One region of the Jeongeupia sacculi genome, then DNA from elsewhere that is predicted to be linked to it. Evidence: riboswitches for the same ligand, from Rfam matches in the RefSeq annotation. Region 1 holds a riboswitch; the other holds the start of a gene.
What was found. A riboswitch is a leader RNA that binds a small molecule or an ion and turns the genes downstream of it on or off. The one in region 1 is predicted to bind glycine.
Positions count from the first base shown of each region.

Region 2: linked by a shared signal. The riboswitch ahead of JLC71_RS16200 (trimeric intracellular cation channel family protein) and the one ahead of JLC71_RS10160 (alanine/glycine:cation symporter family protein) in region 1 are both predicted to bind glycine.

Region 1 is NZ_AP024094.1:2,123,326-2,133,755, forward strand. It holds gene JLC71_RS10125 (ABC transporter permease) at 1-374, opposite strand, end outside; gene JLC71_RS10130 (glycine betaine ABC transporter substrate-binding protein) at 385-1,293, opposite strand; gene JLC71_RS10135 (ABC transporter permease) at 1,357-2,073, opposite strand; gene JLC71_RS10140 (sugar O-acetyltransferase) at 2,369-2,926, opposite strand; gene JLC71_RS10145 (UvrD-helicase domain-containing protein) at 2,997-5,003, opposite strand; gene JLC71_RS10150 (methyl-accepting chemotaxis protein) at 5,101-6,729, opposite strand; gene JLC71_RS10155 (hypothetical protein) at 6,852-7,118, shown strand; glycine riboswitch at 7,159-7,277, shown strand; gene JLC71_RS10160 (alanine/glycine:cation symporter family protein) at 7,374-8,756, shown strand; gene JLC71_RS16640 (carbohydrate-binding protein) at 8,816-10,430, opposite strand, start outside.
Region 2 is NZ_AP024094.1:3,363,263-3,373,692, reverse strand. It holds gene JLC71_RS16250 (PAS domain S-box protein) at 1-1,147, opposite strand, end outside; gene JLC71_RS16245 (DUF456 domain-containing protein) at 1,339-1,827, shown strand; gene JLC71_RS16240 (hypothetical protein) at 1,879-2,094, shown strand; gene corA (magnesium/cobalt transporter CorA) at 2,059-3,159, opposite strand; gene JLC71_RS16230 (Ppx/GppA phosphatase family protein) at 3,117-4,616, opposite strand; gene phoU (phosphate signaling complex protein PhoU) at 4,749-5,465, opposite strand; gene rpiA (ribose-5-phosphate isomerase RpiA) at 5,554-6,210, opposite strand; gene JLC71_RS16215 (MarC family protein) at 6,294-6,896, opposite strand; gene JLC71_RS16210 (DUF2092 domain-containing protein) at 7,067-7,837, shown strand; gene JLC71_RS16205 (hypothetical protein) at 7,850-8,263, shown strand; gene JLC71_RS16200 (trimeric intracellular cation channel family protein) at 8,342-8,956, opposite strand; glycine riboswitch at 8,978-9,084, opposite strand; glycine riboswitch at 9,085-9,171, opposite strand; gene dtpA (dipeptide/tripeptide permease DtpA) at 9,308-10,430, opposite strand, start outside.

The DNA of each region.
Region 1 (10,430 bases):
CCGCGACCGGCTTCGCGCACCCCGGCGTCAAGGTGGGTCAGCGCGGTATGCGTATTGCGCACGATAGGCAGCAGCGAATACAGAAAGGCCGCGGTGATCGCCGGTACCGCGCCGATGCCCTGGCCGATCAGCGAAAACACCGGAATCATCAGCCCGAACAGCGCAATCGCCGGGATCGTCAGCACGATGGTTGCCAGGCTCAGGACCACGCTGGCGAGCGACTTGAAGCGCACGATCAGCACGCCCAGCGGCACGCCAACCAAGACCGCCAGACCGACAGCGATGCCGACCAGGGTCAGATGCTGGCGGGTCAGCCCGAGGATGACGGGCAGGTTCTGCCAGATATAGGCCAGTGTTTGATTCAATATATCCATGCCGCCTCCCTTAGATCAGGCCGTGCTGGCGCAGGAATTCGGCGGCGACTTCGGCGACCGGCCGATGATCGATATCGACCGCGGCATTCAGCGCCGACATGGTGTCGTTGTCGATCAGCGCCGAGAGCGCATTCAGGTCATCGGCAAGGCCCGGATTTTTCGCCAGCACCTCGGCACGCACCACCGGCGTTGCCGCATAGCTCGGGAAGTAACCCAGATCATCGTCGAGCACCAGCAGATCGAAACCCTTGACCCGTCCATCGGTGGTGTACACCAGACCGGCATCGACAAAGCCGTCACGGATCGCGTTGTAGACGAGACCCGGATCCATCTGGCGGATCTGTGGCCGCGTCAGCTCAAGCTTGTAGAGCGCCTGCATCGGCTTGAGGCCGTCCGGACGTCCGGCAAACTCCATGTCGAAACCCAGTTGCCACGGCTTGGCGGCCTTGGCGGCATCCATCTTCGCGACCAGATCGGACACCGAGCGGATACCCTCGGCCTCGGCACGTTCGCGCTTCATCGCCAGCGCATAGGTATTGTTCAGCGGTGCCGGGTTGAGCCAGACCAGACCTTTGGCGGCGTCAATGCGTTTGACGGTCGCGTAGGCGTCGGCATCGCTCATGCGTTCGTTGATATGGTTGTAAATGATCAGCGCGGTACCGGTGTAATCCCACACCAGATCGAGCTGTTTATTCTCCAGCGCGTTGCGCATGATGATGGTCGCCAGATCACCCTTCTGCTCGACCTTGTAGCCCTTGGCACCAAGGTATTGCGCGGTCAACGAGGACAACATGTGCTGCTCGGTGAAGTTCTTGCTGCCCAGCACCAGATTGGTGGCCATGGCCGGCACGGTGATCAGCAGCAGTGTGGCGGCCAATACATGCTGTAGTCGTTTGGAAAGTGACGAAAGAATCGTCATAAAGCGTCCTCCTTGTTGTGGCCCGCTTGAAACCACAGCGGGTGACAGGGGATTACACGGGCATCAGGCGACGCCGCGCGGGCTCATGAGCTTGCCCAGGCTTGCAACCAGCAGATCGAGCACCAGCGCGATCAGCGCCGTACCCAATGCGCCCAGCAGCAGGGCAACGTGGTTATTGAGGTAGATGCCCGGGAAGATCAGCTCGCCGTAACTGCTGGCGCCGATCAGGAAGGCCAGCGGTACCGTCCCGACATTGATCGCCAGCGCGATGCGCACGCCGGACAAGATCACCGGCAAGGCATTGGGCAACTCGACCCGCCACAACCGTTGCATTGGGGTCATGCCCAGCGCATTGGCCGCTTCGATCAGCGCCGGAGACAGCCCGGACAGGCCAACAAACGTATTGCGAACAATGGGCAGCAGCGATGCGAGAAACAGCGCGACGATGGCTGGCTTGTCACCGATGCCGACGACGACCATCGCCAGTGCCAATACCGCCATCGGCGGCAGCGTGTTACCGATGTTGAACACCTGCATGCCGTGTTCGGCGTAGCGCTTGACCGATGAACGACTCAGAAAAATGCCGCTGGGCAAGCCGACCGCCAGCGCCAGCGCCATCGAGACGCCCACGAGGTAAAGATGTTGCTGCCCGAGGTAAACGAGATCTTCCCGGTATTCCGAGAGCACGGCCGGGCCGATGCCGTAGACCAGTGCGGCCAAAGCCGCCGTGGTCAATACGAGCCCGATACTGATGCGCTTGAATAACGCTCTTTTGTGCATGCGTCCTCCTTGGCGAAAAACATGCCGGCACAAGACCGACAGCGATTCGCTGTAATGATCGCGACAACTAGAGAGCTGCCTTACGAAGGTGTTCGACATGGCGTCGAACCCGGTGCGCCCAAGAGCCCGGCGGCGGCCGGGGACGCGAATAGCGGCCGCGAAACGGCCGCCAGATTGAGTGGCGCGAAGGCGCCGTCTGACTGAGGCTTATACTTATAACACTTTGTTACCGGGCATTACAAACCAAATACTTTTGCTTCTATGCCCGGTAAAAAGCCGGTTGTGACCGCCGGAATCAGCGGTCGTTCTCGTCGATACGACGGATGATCCGGGCCGGATTGCCGCCGACGATGGTATCGGGCGGCACGTCCTTGAGCACCACCGCACCGGCGCCGACGATGGAACGCGCGCCGATGGTCACCCCCTGACAAATGACGGCATTGCCGCCGATCCACACGTCATCATCGATGAAAATCGGCTTCCAGCGCGCTGTCCAGTCGCGTCGTGCAAGGTGGTCGATCGGGTGACTCGCACCATAGAACTGCACGTTCGGGCCGACCAGCACGTTGTCGCCAATGGTGATCGCCGTGCCGTCGAGGAAGGTGACGCCAGCGTTGAGGAAGGTATGGCTGCCGATACGGATCGTCTTGCCATACTCGCAGAACAACGGTGCTCGCACCCAGCTGTCCTCGCCCAGCGCACCGAAGAGTTCACGCATCAGCGGTGCCTGCTGCTCCGAATCGGTGTTGGCGATCTGCCGAAGCAGACGCTCGGTGTTCTTGCGCATCGCGACCATCTCGGGCGCAAAGAAATCGAACGGTTCCCCGGCCAGCAGTTTATCGAGTTCGGTCATCGGCACGGCTCCGCACATTGAGAAGCAGACAGCTTACCGCGCAGCCGGCCGTGCGCCAGCCGATTCTTGCTCAGCCGCCGAGCTTGGCCAGCATGCCGGCCATCCCGGCCAGCATCGCCCGGCCTTCCTGCTTACTGATCGCGCCCTCGGCCTTGTCGCCGGCGAGCCGGCCCGAGAAACGCACGTCGTCGGCGGGCAGCTCGCGCAGGAAACGGCTCGGCTGGGTGATCTGCCATTCGCCTGCGCGGCGGCGCTTGCCGCAATAGCTGATCGTCAGGCTGCGCTGGGCGCGCGTGATGCCGACATACATCAGCCGCCGCTCTTCCTCGACCATATTGGTTTCGATCGAGTTCTGGTGCGGCAGGATGTCTTCCTCGCAACCGATCAGGAACACGTGCGGGTATTCGAGACCCTTGCTCGCGTGCAAGGTCGACATCTTCACCGCGTCGACCTCGTCCTCGTCGCGCCCCTGCAGCATCGTGATCAGCGCGATCGTCTGGCTGATTTCGATCAGGTTCTTGCCGTTGTTCTCGCCCTGCTTCGCGACCCAGTCAACGAGTTCGAGCACGGTTTTCCACTTGGTTTCGGCGGGCTTGGGTTCGTCGCTGTCATAGAGCCAGGTTTCGAAGTCGATCGCATCGAGCAGCTGTTTCAGCAGCTCACCCGCCGGCGCGCGCGGCGCCTCAAACTGCATGCGGCCGATGAAATCGCAGAATTGCTTCAGCGGCTCGTACTGCGTTGCTTGAACCTGCCAGACAAAGCCTTCCTCGTACACGGCGGCAAACAGCGACACCTGCCGCTCGGCCGCGTAGGCACCGAGCTTTTCCAGCGTGACATTGCCGACACCGCGCTTCGGGGTCGTTACCGCGCGGATGAAGGCCGGGTCGTCGTTCTCGTTGGCAATCAGCCGCAGGTAGGACAGCACGTCCTTGATCTCGGCCTTGTCGAAAAACGATTGCCCGCCCGAAATCGTGTACGGAATCTTGTGCATGCGCAGCTGGGTTTCGACGATCCGCGCCTGATGGTTGCCGCGATAGAGGATGGTGTAATCCTTGAAACTGGTGCCCGCTTCGAACTTGTGCGCCAACAGCTTCATCGCCACCAGTTCGGCCTCGTGCTCGTCGTTCTTGGCCTCGATCACCTGCACCGGATCGCCGACGCCCAAGTCCGACCACAAGGTTTTTTCAAACAGCTTGGGGTTGTTGGCGATCACCGCGTTGGCGCAGCGCAGGATGCGCGCCACCGAGCGGTAGTTCTGTTCGAGCTTGATCACCTTGAGCTTGGGGAAGTCGGTGCTCAGCAGCCGCAGGTTTTCCATATTGGCGCCGCGCCAAGCGTAGATCGACTGGTCATCGTCGCCGACGGCGGTGAACTGGCCGGTGATGCCGGTCAGCTGTTTGACCATGTCGTACTGGGTGGTATTGGTGTCCTGGCATTCGTCGACCAGCAGATAGCGCAGCCGCTGCTGCCACTTCTTCACCACCTCTTCGTTCTGCTCGAACAGGTCGACCGGCAGCCGGATCAGGTCATCGAAATCGACCGCCTGATACGCTTGCAGCGTGTCCTGATAGGCGCGATAGACCTTGGCCAGATGCATTTCCCCGTCGGATGCGGCGCGCAGCAGCGCGGCATCGGGCGAAATCCGGTCATTTTTCAGCAAGGAAATCTGGCTCACGGTCGAGCGGATCAGCTGCTTGTCGGTGGTGGTGACGATGTCGGCGATGATCTTGCTGGCGTCGGCCGAATCCAGAATCGAAAACTGCGGCTTGTAGCCAAGGTGTTTGGCTTCTTCGCGCAGGATGCGCATCCCCAGGCTGTGGAAAGTCGAGACCGTCAGCCCCTTCAGCCGCGACGCCGGCATCAGTGCGCCGACACGTTCCTGCATTTCGCGTGCGGCCTTGTTGGTGAAGGTGATCGCGGCGATATTGCGCGGGTCCATCCCCGCCTTGTCGATCAGATAGGCAATCTTCTGCGTAATCACCCGCGTTTTGCCCGATCCGGCACCGGCAAGCACGAGGCACGGCCCGCCGAGGTATTTGACGGCTTCGCGTTGCGGGTCATTGAGCTTGTCGAGCATAAAGCGGTTTTCCTTCAAGGGTTTGCGATTCTAACACGCCCCCACAACCGCCTTGCCCGCGCTCGACTTGTGGTAAGCCGTGCCTCCGCTGTGGCGCTCATGACACCCGAAACTGCGCCACCGCCTCATCCAGCCGCCCGGCCATCGCCGCCAGACGTTGCGAGGCGGCGGCAATGTCACCGATTGCCCGAGTGTTCTGATGACCCGTTTGCGAAATCGCTTCGACATTGCGAGCGATATCCTGACTCGCCCGCGATTGCTCGCCCGAGGTATGCGCGATATCGCCGAGGATGTTCGAGACCTCCTGTGTGCGCTCATCCAGCCCCGCCACCGTCGCTCCCGCCTCACCGACCAGCGCGACCCCTTTCAGCGCCAGATCGCTGACGCCCTGTATCCCTTGCACCGCCTCGCCGGTGTCGTGGGCAATGGCGTCGGTCATCCTGGTGATTTGCTGCGTAGCCTCGCCGGTGCGTTCGGCCAGCTTGCGCACCTCGTCCGCCACCACCGCAAAACCCCGGCCGGATTCACCGGCACGCGCGGCTTCGATGGCGGCATTCAGCGCCAGCAGATTGGTCTGGTCGGCGATGTCGCGAATCGTCGAAACAAGGGAAGAAATCTGCTTGGAGCGCTCGCCCAGCGCCTGCACCCGTTGGGTTGATTCGTTGACCGATGCGGCGATGTGCTTCATTTCATCGGTCGCACGATCGACGGCCGAACGCCCTGCCTGGGTCAATTGATGGGCCTGTTCCGACAAGAGCGTGACGTCACTCAAATGCGTGCTGACCTGGGTGATGCTGGCGCTGATCTGCTCCACCGTTGCGGCGGTGGCCATCGCCGATTGATTCTGCGTGGCCGAACTGTTCTCGATCACCTGCATATTGCGCGCCAGATCGACGATCTCACCCGAGACCTCGCCCGTGCCCTGCCTCACCTCTTGCAAGATGTTGCGAAAGCGATCGATCAATGAAAAAAACGCGGCACCGATCTGGCCGGCCTCGCCGCCGCTTTGCGGGCGGTTGTCGGCTGTCAGATTGCCGGTGTCGGCGATGGCGCGCATATGGTCGCGCAAGCGCTCCAGCGGGCGGGTAATGCTGTGCGCGATCCACCACGACGCCAGTGCCAGCAGCAGCATACCCGCGCCGATGCCGCTCCCCAGCAACCACACTTGGCGCTGGAATTGCGCGTCGACATCATCGACATAAATACCGGTCGCGAGTACCCAGCCCCAAGGCGCATACAGCCGGCTGGTGCTCACCTTGGCCACCGGCGCGTCATGGCCGGGCTTGGCCCAGTGGTAGTCGACGAACTCGCCCTGGTTACGCTTGGCGGCATCGACCAGCTCGACCACCATGTGTACCCCCTTGGGATCCTTGAGCTGGCTTTGGTCCTTGCCGTTCAGCTCCGGCTTGATCGGGTGCCGCAGCATCGTGTAACGCGTGTCGTACAGCGCGAAGTAGTTGCCGCCTTCGTAGCGCAGCCCGGCAATCGCATCCGCCGCCGCGCTCTTGGCCGCATCGAGCGGCATCTTGCCGTCCTGGGCCAGCTGGCCGTAATGCGCCAGCACCGAATAGCCGACGGCGACCAGATCACGCGTGGTCGCGCGCCGGGCATCAAGCAGACCCTTGCGTTCGTTGAACAACACCCAGCTCGCCACCGCAGAGATCACGACGAAAACCAGCAGTGTCAGCAGCCACAATTTGTGGCGAATCGTTGCTTGCGAAAGCATTTTTTCCTCCTCCGGATTTGTTTGCATCGGGATGCTCGCCACCATTGCAAGCCACAAATAATACAAACAAGAAATAGAAGAGTCAGTTTAGATTAAGAATTCAGCAGGCGGGGACGAACAAAATGAAGCCGTTTGACGACCGGCATGTTGGCAAGCGCCTCGGTAAAAAAGCGCTTTCTCTTCAGTCACTTGCACCACACGCCTTTGCGCTGCCGCCGTATAGCCACGCCAGTTTGCGGCAAATCAAGATTGGTATCATTCACGATGGCCGTGCACTACGTCGTTTTGCTACATTCAAGACTGCAAGCTTCCCCCGTGTTCGGATGAAGGTCGCAGGAGAGTGCCCACCAAGGCAGGCCGCAAGGCGTGTCGGGCCGCCGAAGAAGTGAATCTTTCAGGCGCCGGGTCAGCCCGGCAGGGACTGCGACTGGACGAGCCTCTGGAGAGCCCCGGCGTGCGTTGATCGAACGCACCGGCCGGGCACCGAAGGCGCAAGGCGATTCGCCAGAATCGTTGAAACGCTCAGGTAAAAGGACAGAGGAAGGACGGCGGGCCGACGTGCGTCCCCGATCCGGAGGCTGCGCGGCGGCACGCCATCCCCTTCTGTCAGATCGATGTTTGATACTGACGGAGATTTTCAACGCATGCCCCCCATCCAAGATGTACTGCAAACGATAGACAACCTCGTCTGGGGTCCCCCGCTGCTGATCCTGCTGGTCGGCACCGGGCTCTATCTCACCGCCCGGCTCGGCCTGTTGCAGGTGTTCAAGCTTCCGCTAGCGCTCAAGCTCGTGTTCCGCGCCGACAAGAACCCGCACCTGCCCGGCGATGTATCGAGCTTTGCCGCACTGTGCACCGCGCTGTCGGCCACCGTCGGCACCGGCAACATCGTCGGCGTGGCCACCGCGATCAAGCTCGGCGGCCCCGGCGCGCTGTTCTGGATGTGGATGGCGGCGTTCTTCGGCATGGCGACCAAGTACGCCGAGTGCCTCTTGGCGGTGAAGTACCGCACCGTTGACGACAAGGGCCAGATGGCCGGCGGGCCGATGTATTACCTCACCCACGGCCTCGGCCTGCCGTGGCTGGGCAAGCTGTTCGCGCTGTTCGGCGTCGGCGTCGCGCTGTTCGGCATCGGCACGTTTGCGCAGGTCAACGCGATTTCCGATGCGGTGCACGCCACCTTCGACATCCCGGTGCTGTGGACCTGTTTGACGCTGGCGGTGCTGGTGGCGATGATCACGCTCGGCGGCATCAAGTCGATCTCGCGCGTGGCCGAAGCCATCGTGCCGTTCATGATGGTGTTCTACGTCACCGCCAGCGTGGCGCTGCTGGCGATGAACGCCAGCGCCGTGCCCGATGCGATCGTGCTGGTGGTGCAATCGGCGTTCACCGGCCATGCCGCCGTCGGCGGCTTCTTCGGCGCGACGATGATGCTGGCGATCCAGAGCGGCGTCGCCCGCGGGGTGTTCTCGAACGAATCGGGCCTCGGCAGCGCGCCGATCGCCGCCGCCGCCGCGCGCAGCAAATCGTGCGTCGAGCAGGGGCTGATCTCGATGACAGGCACCTTCTTCGACACCATCATCATCTGCACCATGACCGGCCTCGTGCTGATCGTCACCGGCGTCTGGTCGGGCGACGCCAGCGGCGCGCGGATGACCAACCTCGCGTTCCAGAACGGCCTGTCGCAGGACTGGGGCAATCTGGTCGTCACCGTCGGCCTGTTGTTCTTCGCCTTCACCACCATCATCGGCTGGAACTACTATGGCGAGCGCTGCATGCAGTACCTCGCCGGCCGGCGCGGCATCCTGCCGTTCAAGCTGGTGTTCATCGCCTGCATCGTCGGTAGCGCCTTCCTGCATCTGGATCTGATCTGGATCCTCGCCGACATCGTCAACGGCCTGATGGCGATCCCGAACCTGATCGGCCTGATCGGCCTGCGCCATGTGGTGGCGATGGAAACGAAACGCTATTTCGCCGGCCAGCCCGATGACGACGATGTGCTGCAGCCGGCACTGGCGCAGCGCTGAGCGCGCCTCGCAATGAAAAAAGCCCCGGCCAGGACCGGGGCTTTTCGTTCAGCCAGCGATTACTGGCCGAACACCGACAGCGGCCCTGCCTGCGGATCGGCGTCGACGCGGAACTTGCCGTTGCCAAGTGCCTTCACCGCCAGCGCAGCCGCGCCCTGCTTGACGTAGATCACCCCCGCGCTGGCGCTCAGCTCCAGCGTTAGCGGTGTCGCGTACTTCACGCAATCGGCGTTGCCGGTATTGAACAGCACCTGATTGCCGTTCGGCGTCGGCGCGCACGCTTCGCGGGCGTAGCGGTAGCGGATCACGTTCGACGGCGTCGCGACCCACAGCAGCCCGGCCTCGACCTTGGCCTTCACGTAATCCAGATGGCCAAGGTAGCGCGCCACCGGCACCGGCTCGTAACCATCGTAGGCATTGTCGCTGACGCCATGCATCGTCCGCGTCGCCCAGCCGCCCTGATTGATCGCCGCATCGACGTGCAGGTTGAGGATCTCGCTGCCCATCGGATACAGCGACCATTGGCCGGAAGCGGTGAACACATCCCACTTCACCATGTACGGATCGCTGAAATTGGCCGCGTTCACCCCTGCCGGACGACCGACGTACTCGATGTTGCCGCCACCCAGATCGCGGTTGCTGCCACGCCCGCCCAGGTAGCCCGGCTGGGTGCGCAGGTAGGCAAGCGCCGCATCGGTCGCGGTGTCGTACGGCCAGATGAAGTAGCTCATCTGATAACCGTTCAGATTCGTCTTCACGTCCTGAACCGAATCGCCGATTTCAACGCTGTTGATCCAGTTGGCATCACTGCTGCCGCCGGGCAGGTGGTTGCGCGAGTGGTTGGCGATTTCATGACCGTGTGCCACGAAGGTCTGCGCTGCGGCCCAGTGAGCGGGCTGGCATTCAGCCGTGATGGCGCCAAATGCAGCGACCAGACCACGTGTGGTCAGTGCCGGCTCGGCAATTGTTGTATGGCTCTGGCTGACGCTGCTGTTGCAGAAATCGTCGTGCACCATCGAATACGCGCCCTTGGCGCCGCCGCGCCAGATCGTCACCTCGGCCGCGCTGATCTGGACCGGGATTGGCGTTGGGGATGGCGTCGGCGTCGGGCACGGTCGCGGCATCAGCGCCGCCACCGACCAGAGGCTGGCATCGAACGACACACTGTCTTGGCCGAGCACCTTCGGCTCGTTTGCAGCCGAAGCGACGTGCGCCTGCTTGGTGACGAAAATGCCCGGCACAAAGCTGCCGTTGTAGTGAGCGCGGAACGAACCGCCGGCCGGTTTGACGACCGTGTCGGCAGCATAGCTGGCGCCGGCGCTCCAGGTCGGATGCGGTGTCTCGCCCGGGCAGCGATCGCCAACCATCCGTGATGCAAACACCGGCGTCGGTGTCGGCGTATATACATCGCCCAGATACTCCCACGGCCCCCAAGGATCGGCACCCGGCTCGCTCCCCTGAGTCCACCATTTGGCGCGGTACTTCTTGCCCTTGTAGATCACGCATTGATCGCTGGTGTAGACCGGCGTCGTCAACCAGTCGGTGCAGCTGCCCGGGGTCGGGGTCGGGGTCGGGGTCGGGGTCGGGGTCGGGGTCGGGGTCGGGGTCGGGGTCGGGGTCGGGGTCGGCGTCGGGGTCGGGGTCGGGGTCGGCGTCGGGGTCGGCGTCGGCGTC
Region 2 (10,430 bases), 1.2 Mb from region 1:
CAAGTGTCTGGTTCATCATTTCGCGCGCTTCGCGTTCGCGGGTGATGTCCTTGACGAAGGCGGTATAGCTGATCTGCTCACCCGAGCGCACCTTGGATAAGGTCAGATTGGCCCACACCTTGCCGCCATCGCGGCGCTCGATGCAGACCTCGCGACTGGTACCGACAATTTTGTCCTTCCCGGTGCTGCGATTGGCGTTCACATAGTGGTCGTGGTTCGCCTGTATTCCCTGCGGCACCAGCATCTTGACGTTGTTACCTATCACCTCCTCCCGCCGAACGCCCCAGAGCTTTTCGGCGGCGGCATTGAAGAAAGTGACGTTATTGCTGCCATCGATCGCGATTACGGCATCAAGTGCCTGCTCCAGCGTCTGGTTCATCACCTCGCGCGCTTCGCGCTCGCGGGTAATGTCCTTGAGGAAGGCGGTATAGATGATCTTGTCGCCAACGCTGACCTTGGAGAGCGACAGGCTGCCCCAAACCTTGCCGCCGTCCTTGCGTTCGATCTGCACCTCGCGACTGGTGCCGACTATCTTGTCCTGCCCGGTGTTGCGGTTGGCGTTCACATAACCATCGTGGCCGGACTGGATGCCATGCGGCACCAGCATCTTGACGTTATTGCCGATGACTTCGGCGCGCGCGTAACCCCACAGCGATTCGGCGGCACGATTGAAGAAGGTGACCTTATTGTCTTCATCAATGGTGACTACCGCATCCAGCGCCTGCTCCAGCGTTTGCGAAATGATCTCGCGGCTGTTGCGCTCCTCGCTGATATCGCGGACGAAGGCGGTACAGGCGCAGCTTCCGCGCACGCGCGCCAGCGAGACGCCGACCCACACCTTGCGGCCATCCCTGGTATTGATCTGCACCTCATGAACGCTCGTCTGTTCAAGGTGCTGCGCATCGTCCGTTGCGCCCAGCAGCGGCAACAGCATCTGCCCGGCGCGGCCGAACACCTCGTCGGGCCGATATCCCCACAGGCGCTCGGCGGCTGCGTTATAAAGCGTAATGTGGCCATCGCCATCGACACTCAGCACAGCATCAAACGCCAGCTCAAGCACGCGACGGCTTTGCGCATCGCGGCTGCCAAGCTTGAGCCAGCCCAGCATGGTGTGCAGCGATCCGCGGGAACGGGAAATTGGGAGCATTGTGTACCTCCGGGCCAAAGACAAGCCAAGTAAGTTATATGTATGGTTTCGTCAACAATGTATCTTAGCAGGCGATTGCCATTGATCAATCCGGCAAGAAAGCAAGCCATCCCGCCAAGCAACGCCAAGAATTGCGGAACTCGCCACTCAGGATCGACTCCGTTCAACATCCCCCACTCCGGATCTCTCCGATGACCGACCCACTGACGCTCTGGCTGCTCCTCTCGATACTGCTGATTCTGATTGGCCTCGCGGGCACCCTGCTCCCCATGCTGCCGGGCACGCCGTTTATTTTTGGTGGCATGTTGCTGGCGGCGTGGGCCGAGGGCTTTGCGCGGGTGGGCTGGGTGCCGCTGTTGATACTGGGGGCACTGCTGATGCTGTCGATGCTGCTCGACTTCGTCGCCGGCGCACTCGGGGCCAAGCGGGTCGGTGCCAGTGCACAGGCCATATGGGGCGCGATGATCGGTGCAATCATCGGTATCGCCGGCGGATTGATCGGGCTGATCATCGGGCCGTTCATCGGCGCGGTTCTTGGCGAATACCTGGCCCGCCGTGATCTTTATCAGGCAGGCCGGGTCGGCGTGGCCACCTGGATTGGCTTGCTGATTGGTGCTGCGGCGAAAATTGCCATCGCGCTGGCGATGCTCGGCGTATTTCTCTTCGCCTGGTTCTGGTGAAAAAGCATCGGCGCGCTATGCTGAACGAAGATGAAAGCACAGGAGTCAACCATGTCCAGCACCTATGTCCATGACCTCGAATTCCGCCTGCCGCGCGGCAATGGCGAGCGCCGCCACAGGGTAGCAAGCGCCCCGCCCTACATCACGAACGACGGTCTGGTCGTGGTCGATCTGCGGGAAAGCCCGCGCCGGCGCGATGACGCCGCCGGCGCCCCGGAACCGGCTCCGAACTCAAAACCATTGCTTCCGGCGAAAGAAGGTAATTAACCCGACGGTCACCGCGACCATCAGCCCCAGCGCCCAGAAGTAACCGACCCGCCAACGCAGCTCGGGCATGTACTCGAAGTTCATGCCGTAAATACCGGCGATCAGCGTCAGCGGCATGAATACCGTCGTAATCACCGTGAGCATGCGCATCTGCATATTCATCCGGTGCGACTGCATGGACAGATAGGAGTCCTGCAGACTGGTCACCAGCTCGCGCAGCGCCTCGGTGCTTTCGATCAATTGCACCGTATGGTCGTACACATCGCGCAGATAGAGCTGGGTTTCCTGATGGAAGAAATCGGCATCGTCGCGTTGCAGGATGTTCACCACTTCGCGCAGCGGCCACAGCCCGCGCTTCACGCTGAGCATGCTGCGGCGCAGTGACTGGATTTCGTTCAGGTGATCCGGCACCGGGCCTGCGGCGATCTGGTCGTCGATATGCTCGATCTGGTCGCCCATCGCCTCAAGCACGCCGAAATAACGGTCCACCAGCTTGTCGAGCAGCAGATACACCAGATAATCCGCCCCCAGCTTGCGTACTTGCGACTGCGCATTCTTGAGGCTGTCGCGGATGCCGTTGAAGGTACCGGTAGGCTTTTCCTGAAAGGTCAGCACGAAACCGTGCCCCAGCACGATGCTGACCTGTTCGCTGCAAAGAAAACCATCGGCATCGACGCTAGCTAGCCGCGCCACGATATACAGATAACCGGGGTAGACCTCGACCTTGGGGCGCTGCTCGGTATGGAGGATATCCTCCATCGTCAGCGGGTGGAGGTTGAAACGCTGGCCGACGTACTTGAGCAAATCCAGGTCGGCAAGACCGTGCAGATTCAGCCAGAACGTGGTGTGCGTCGGCTTGAAGACCTTGCCGTCCTCCAGCGAGGTGAAGCGTGTTTCGATGAAATCGTCCGCATTCGGACCGAACTCGATCAATGTCGCCAGTGTCTCTTCCGGTCGGCGCGGCCCGACGTATTGCAGCGTCCCCGGATGCTGGCCCGCCTTGTCGGCGCGCAGGTGCTGCCTTAGTTTGTTGGTCTTGCGATGATTAGCCGCGGCTTTTGCCATTGGCGGGTTTCCTCGTCGAGCGCGAATGCAGTCAGTGGATTGGCGGATAGCCAGGCGGAATCAATGTCCAGCTGGAATCCGGTCTCGGCATGGCGCAAACGGACACCGGCCGGCCAGTGTGATTTTCGACCACGACAGAACAGTACCGCAAGCCGCAAGGCCAGGATGGCGGCCCAGTCGCGTTCGGCGACCGGCTCGGCGCCCAGCTTGCTCAGGCTGCCGCGCTGCACCAGCGTCCATTGCGCGAGCCTTGTCTGCTCCCGGCGCGAAAAACCCTGCATATCGGCATGCTGCAGGATATAGGCCGCATGCTTGTGGTAGCCGACATGGGCAATCAGCCGGCCGACTTCGTGCAAGCACGCCGCATGGTGCAGGGAGCGCGCGACGTTTTCATCGTCGTATAACTGGCGAAACAGCAAGCTGGCCAGCTCGTCCACTCGCGTCGCCTGCGCGGTATCGACGTGGCAACGGCGCTGGAATGCGGCAACGGTGCGTTCGCGCACGTCAAGCAGGCCGTTTCGTGCCATCAGGTCGTAGAGCACGCCATCGCGCAGCGCCCCCTGGGTGATGGTCATATGCTGAATATCCAGCATATTGAATACGGCCGCCATGATGGCGAAACCACCGGCCACCACCGGTTTGCGATCGGCGCGCAGCCCCTTGAGGCGAATCCGGTCAACATGGCCGGCTTCAAGCAGCAGCAATCGCAGCTTTGCCAAACCATCGGAGGTAATCCCCGACTGGGTCAGGCCGTTCAGTTCCAGCACATCGGCGAGTGAACGTGAGGTGCCCGAAGTACCAATGACGCCCTGCCAATGCGCGGGGCCGAACTGGGCGGCAACCGGTTCCAGCAACTCGCACGCGGCTAGCTCGGCGGCATGCAGCGTGGCCTCGGTCAGGATGCCGTCGGCAAAATACCGCTGGCTCCAGCTCACGCAGCCCAGGAGCACGCTTTCCATCGTTTGCGGTTCGAACTGTCGGCCGATGACGAGTTCGGTCGAGCCGCCGCCGATGTCGACGATCAGCCTCGCCTTGCGGCTATTGGGCAGGCTATGCGCCGCACCGATGTAAATCAGCCGTGCTTCCTCCAGCCCGGCGACGATTTCGATCGGAAAGCCCAGCGCGGCCTCGGCCAACGGCTGGAAATCATCGATATTCTTCGCAACCCGGAATGTATTGGTCGCGACGATGCGGACCTGGCTTGGCGCCAAACCGCTGAGCGCCTTGCCAAAGCGCCGCAATGCCGCCAGCGCCTCCTGCTGGATTTCCTGGCTTAAACAGCCATCGGCATCAAGCCCGCCCCCAAGCCGCACTGCTTCTTTCAGCGTGGTCAGCGGCATCAGGGTGCCATCCTGCACCCGGGCGATTTGCAGGCGAAAACTGTTGGAACCGAGATCGACAGCGGCGATCAGCGACACATCGGACATGATCAGCAGAGAGAGCGGCAAGGACTTCACGATAACGCGCTCCGGGGCGCCCGCCAACGCAAGCTTTCGCAAGCGCTGCAGGCGGGGTTTGCGACCGGCCAAAACAAACGCCCCATCGAAACGGGGCGTGTGTTGGAGTCGGTGAAATCGGCGGCGACCGATTTATTCATCGTCGCGCTTGCCATGAACCACGCTATCGACTTCTTCCTGGGTCTTGTGGCGCACGTCTTGGCCCTTGACGAGAAAAATCACGTGTTCGGCGATATTGACCGCGAGATCACCAATACGCTCGATCGCCTTGGCGATCCACAGGATGTCCAGCGTCAGCGCGATCTGGCGCGGATCTTCCATCATGATCATGATCAGCTGGCGTTGCAGCGCGCGGTATTCGGTATCGAGCTGATCGTCAGCGCGCTTCACTTCCGATGCCGGCACGGCATCGAGGCGGGCGAAGGCGTCGAGCGCCTTCGAGAGCATGTCGAGCGCGTCCTCGGCAATATGATCGAGTTCGACAAAGCGCGGCACCTGCAGTTTGCCGGCGTTGTAAATGTTTTTGGCGCGCTGGCAGATGCGCGCGGCCTTGTCGCCGATGCGCTCCAGATCCTCGACCGATTTGATCACGGTCATCACCATGCGCAGGTCGGTCGCGGCCGGCTGGCGACGCGCGATCATGTGGATACACATGTCGTCGAGCTTCACGTGCATCTCGTTGACGCGATCTTCCTGCTCGATCACCTTGTCGATGATGGTCAAATTGCCGGTCGACAAGGCTTCCATTGCCAGACGGACCTGATCTTCAACCAATCCAGCCATGCCGAGCACGCTGGAACGGATCGCCTCGAGTTCGGCGTCGAATTGTTTGGAAATATGTTCGGACATGGTGAGCACTCCAGCAGACAGACCCCGGATCATCGCAGAGTCTTGTTAATTTTTTGTTTCAAGTCGTCCGGGGTCGTTCATCAAATGTTTATTTGTAGGTCTTGACCCCGTCCTCGGTGCCCAGCAGCAGCACATCGGCGCGACGACGGGCGAACAAGCCGTTGGTGACCACGCCGACGATCTGGTTGATTTCGGCCTCCAGTTTAGCCGCTTCGGCAATCCGCAGCCCGTGCACATCAAGAATGATGTTGCCGTTATCAGTCAGCACACCTTCGCGGTAGGCCGGGTGACCGCCGAGCTTGACCAGTTCGCGCGCCACGTAGGAGCGCGCCATCGGGATCACTTCGACCGGCAGCGGAAAGGTACCGAGCACGGTGACGTACTTGCTGGCGTCGGCGATGCAGACGAATTTTTCCGCCACGGCCGAAACGATTTTTTCGCGCGTCAGCGCCGCGCCGCCGCCTTTGATCATTTGCAGCTGATGGTTGATCTCGTCGGCACCGTCGACGTAGACCGGCAGGCTGTCGATCGCGTTGAGGTCGAAAACCGGGATGCCGTGCTTCTTCAGCCGGGCGATGCTCGCTTCGCTTGAGGACACCGCCCCCTGAATCCGCCCCTTGATCTCGGCGAGCGCGTCGATGAAATAGTTGGCGGTCGAACCGGTGCCGACGCCGACGATGCAGTCGTCCGGAATGTAGGCGATCGCGGCGCGGCCGACGGCTTCTTTGAGTTCGTTCTGGGTCATCTGACAACTCCTTGGGCTATGGGGCAGGTCTGTTCGGGATTCTAAACGCAAATGGCATCGGCCCTTTGCCTGGCATCAAGCGTTCACGTCAGCGAATGGATGTATTCACGGATGCCCGACAGCAGCATCTCGACGGCGATGGCCGTCAGCACCAGGCCCATCAGGCGCTCGAACGCCGTGGTGACGCGCTCGCCGAGCACCTGGCCGATTTTTTCGGAAAAACCCAGTACCAGCGCGCAGACCAGCATCGTCAGCGCCAGCGCGGCGATCCACTCCCACAGCCGTTCGGGCGCGCGCGACACCAGCAGCAGCACCGTCGCCAGCGCCGACGGCCCGGCCAGCAGCGGGATCGCCAGCGGCACGATGAAAGGCTCGCCGCCCTTGATGTCGCCGAACACACCATCGGGATGCGGGAACACCATGCGCAGCGCGATCAGGAACAGGATCACGCCACCGGCGATGCCGAGCGAGGTCTGCGACAGATGCATCAGCGCGAGGAACCGCTGGCCGGTGAACATGAAGAGCAGCAGTACGGCGAAGGCGACCGATACCTCACGCACGATCATGCGCAAGCGCCGCTGCCGCGGCACCTGTTTGAGCATCGCGACGAACAGCGGCAGACTGCCCAGCGGGTCGGTCACCAGCAGCAGCAGGACGAAGGCGGACACGAAGGACCAGGATTCCATCGACCCATTATGCGCGACCGCATTCACGGTCGCGAATCGGGAGTTGCCGCAATCGGACAACCAAATAGTTGCAGCAAACAACACTTCCGAATGCAAGGATAGCGGGCTAAGCTGTGGTCTGTGCCGAACGATAAGCGGTATGACAAGCCACACCACACGAGGACGATACGATGAAGCCAATCCGAACAGCCGCGGCGCTGCTGATTGCCGCGTGCGCCGGCAATGCCTTGGCGGCTGACGCCGGCGCCGCCAAAGCGGTCGACCCGCAGGCGGTCAAGGCGCTCGAGACCATGGGTAACTATCTACGCAAGCTGCCCCGCTTTGCCCTCCGCGCCGACACCACTACCGACTTCGTCGACGACAACGGCCAGGCGCTGCAGTTTGCCCGCCACGCCGAGATGCAGGTGCAGCGGCCGAACAAGCTCAAGGCCAGCGTCAGCGGCGAGCAGGGCGTGCGGACGATGTATTACGACGGCAAGACCTTCACGCTCTACGGCAGCCAGCACAATTTCTACGCGAGCGCACCGGCACCGAAGACGATCGGTGAGCTCGTCGGCGACATCGCCGACAAATTCGGCATCGAAACGCCGCTGGCCGACCTGTTCTACTGGGGCAGCGACCCCAACCAGGGCAAGGATCTGACCGCCGCACGTATCCTCGGCGAGGAACGCATCGGCAACCAGAGCTGCACCCACTATGCATTCCGCAAGCCGGGCACCGACTGGCAAGTGTGGATCCGCAAGGGTGCGCAGCCGCTGCCGTGCAAGCTGGTGATCACCGCCACCGACATCGAAGCCCGGCCGCAGCACGCGGTGCGCTTCAGCTGGCAGACACAACCGGCGTTCGGCAACGACACATTCAGCTTCACGCCGCCCAAGGGCGCCAAGCGGATCGAGTTCGCCCGCAACGAAGCATCGAAGCCGGCGTCGGCCAAACAATAAGGAGAGCCCGTCATGCGCAAGTTCAAAGCCACACTGGCACTGGCGACCGCAGCTTCGATGCTGCTGGCGTCGCTGCCGGCCCAGGCCTGGGTCGCCAGTCGCACCGCCGTCGGCCCGAACGGCGGTGTCTATCACGCCGCAGCCGCCGGGGCGCCGCGCCCCTACTATCCGCCACCACGGCCGTATTACCCGCCACCGCCACGCTATGATCACCCGATCGCCGCCGCGGCGGTTGCGACCGCGGCGGTCGTGACCACGGCGGCGGTCACCTCTGCCGTCATCGGCAGCATCGTTCACTCGGTACCGTCGGGCTGCACAACGGTCGTGGTCAACGGCCTTGGCTACCAGCAATGCGGCAGCACCTGGTACCAGCCGCAGTACGCCGGCACCACGGTGCAGTACATTGTGGTCAATCCGCCGCGCTAAGGCAGCAAACGCCGTCGATGCAAAAAGGGCAGCCCGTGGGCTGCCCTTTTTTATTGATGCTCAGACGCTACGCCGGACTCAATCGAGCGGTTGCCGATACGAGAACACCGGTAGCCGCCAACCACGGTAAATCGCGCACAGCCGCACCACCAGGCCGATGGCGAATGAAATCAGCACGTTCAGGTCGTGGTTCAGCTTGAGCATGCCAAAACCGAGATAGCACAGCGCCACCAGCAGCGCGACGCTGGCGTACAGCTCGTGGCGGAACACCACCGGCACGCGGCTACAGAGAATATCGCGCAGTACGCCGCCGGCAATCCCGGTGGTCATCCCGGCCATGACCACCACCGTCGGGTGATAGCCCATACCCAGCGCGACCTCGCAGCCAATCAGCGTGAACGCAATCAGCCCGAGCGCATCGAGCACCAGAAAAATCCGCCCGAAATGATGCATAAAGCGCGCGGTCAGCACGGTCAGCAGCGCGGCCGAGAGCACCAGCCAGATGTACTCGGGGTGTTGGGTCCAGCCGATCGGATAATGGCCGAGGACGATATCCCGCACGGTGCCGCCACCGAGCGCGGTGAGGAAGGCGATGACCATCACGCCGAAAAGGTCCATATTGCGCCGGCCGGCGGCCAGCGCGCCGGTCATGGCTTCGGCGGTAATGGCGATGATGTAAATCGTGGATAACATGGGGCTCCGCAAGTGGTTGCGGCCTCTCCCCTTGTCCTTTTACCTGAGAGTTTGGCACGGGATATCGGCTATCCGTGCATTGCCCCTTCGGTGGACCGCTCTACCGGTCTCTCTCCAATTGGCCTTGATTTGATTTCGCGGTTCATTTGCCTGAGCGATTATGGGAGCTTGCGCCTTCGGCGGACCTCTGACGGCCTCTCTCCCGCGAAGCGGCGAATTATCCTCATCCCCCCGATCGGGGTCAACGCCCCGGTGACCGGCGTACCCGCGGGGACAAGTAAAGACGATCCGTGAACGAAAAAAGGCCCCGCTGAGCGAGGCCTTTTGCTGATGGCTGGACGGCCATCCGGTTTACTGCGGCCGTTGCGCCGCCAGCTCGCCCTCGGAAATGAAAGCATCCACTTCCTTCGCGCCGCTGATCATCCGCGCCAGCAGCGGCGCGGTCGCGATCATCAGCACCGCGATCACCCCGGTGACGACGCCGATCTGCGTGAACACATGGCTGTAGACCGCCAGCGAGGTGTGCGCATTGCTGACATCGCCGGTCACCGTGGTCAGGCCGGCCACCATGCCGCTCACAGCCGATGCCGCTGCGGTGGTCAGGAACCATGCGCCCATGATGAAGCCCATCAGCCGTTCCGGCACCAGTTGCGCCACCATCGCCAAGCCGAGGCCCGAGATCAGCAGCTCGCCAATGCTCTGCAGGCCATAGCTCAGCACCAGCCAGTTGGCCGATACCATGCCGTGCTCGTTGGCAAAGCGGGCGCCCAGCGGCAGCACGAGGAAGGCCAGCGAACACAGCACCATGCCGAAGGCGAACTTGTGCGGCATCGGCAGCTTGTCGCCGAGCTTGTTGTAGGTCATCGCCAGAATCGGGCTAGCCACCATGATCCAGAACGGGTTCAGCGCCTGGAACTGTTCCGGCTGCAGCGCCATGCCGAACAGCGTGTGCTCGGTATTGTTGATCGCGAAGAAATTCAGCGACGTCGGCATCTGGTTGTAGAGCACGAAGAAAATCACCGCTTCGACCATCAGCACGAAGGCCACGATCATCTTGCTGCGGGCCGGGCCTTGCAGCGCGAAGGTTTCCTTCATGAAGATCGCGACGATACCGATCGAAATGATCGCCAGACCGTAATTGGCAATGGTCGGATGCTTGAGCAACCAGCTTGCGGCCAGCGCCATCGCGGCAATACCGGCAATCACGTAACCGAGATACTTGATGTTGAGCGGCTTGAAATCGGCCGGCGAACCGTACTGGGCGACCATCTTCTTGCACAGCAGGAAGTTGGCAAGCGTGATCAGCATACCGACCACCGACAGCGAAAACGCCGCGCTCCAGCCGTACTTCTGGGCCAGCCACGGGGTTGCCAGCATCGACAGGAAGGAGCCGATATTGATCGCCATGTAGTACATGGTGAACGCGCCGTCGATGCGCGGATCGTCCTTGTCGTACAGCTTGGAGAGCAAGGAG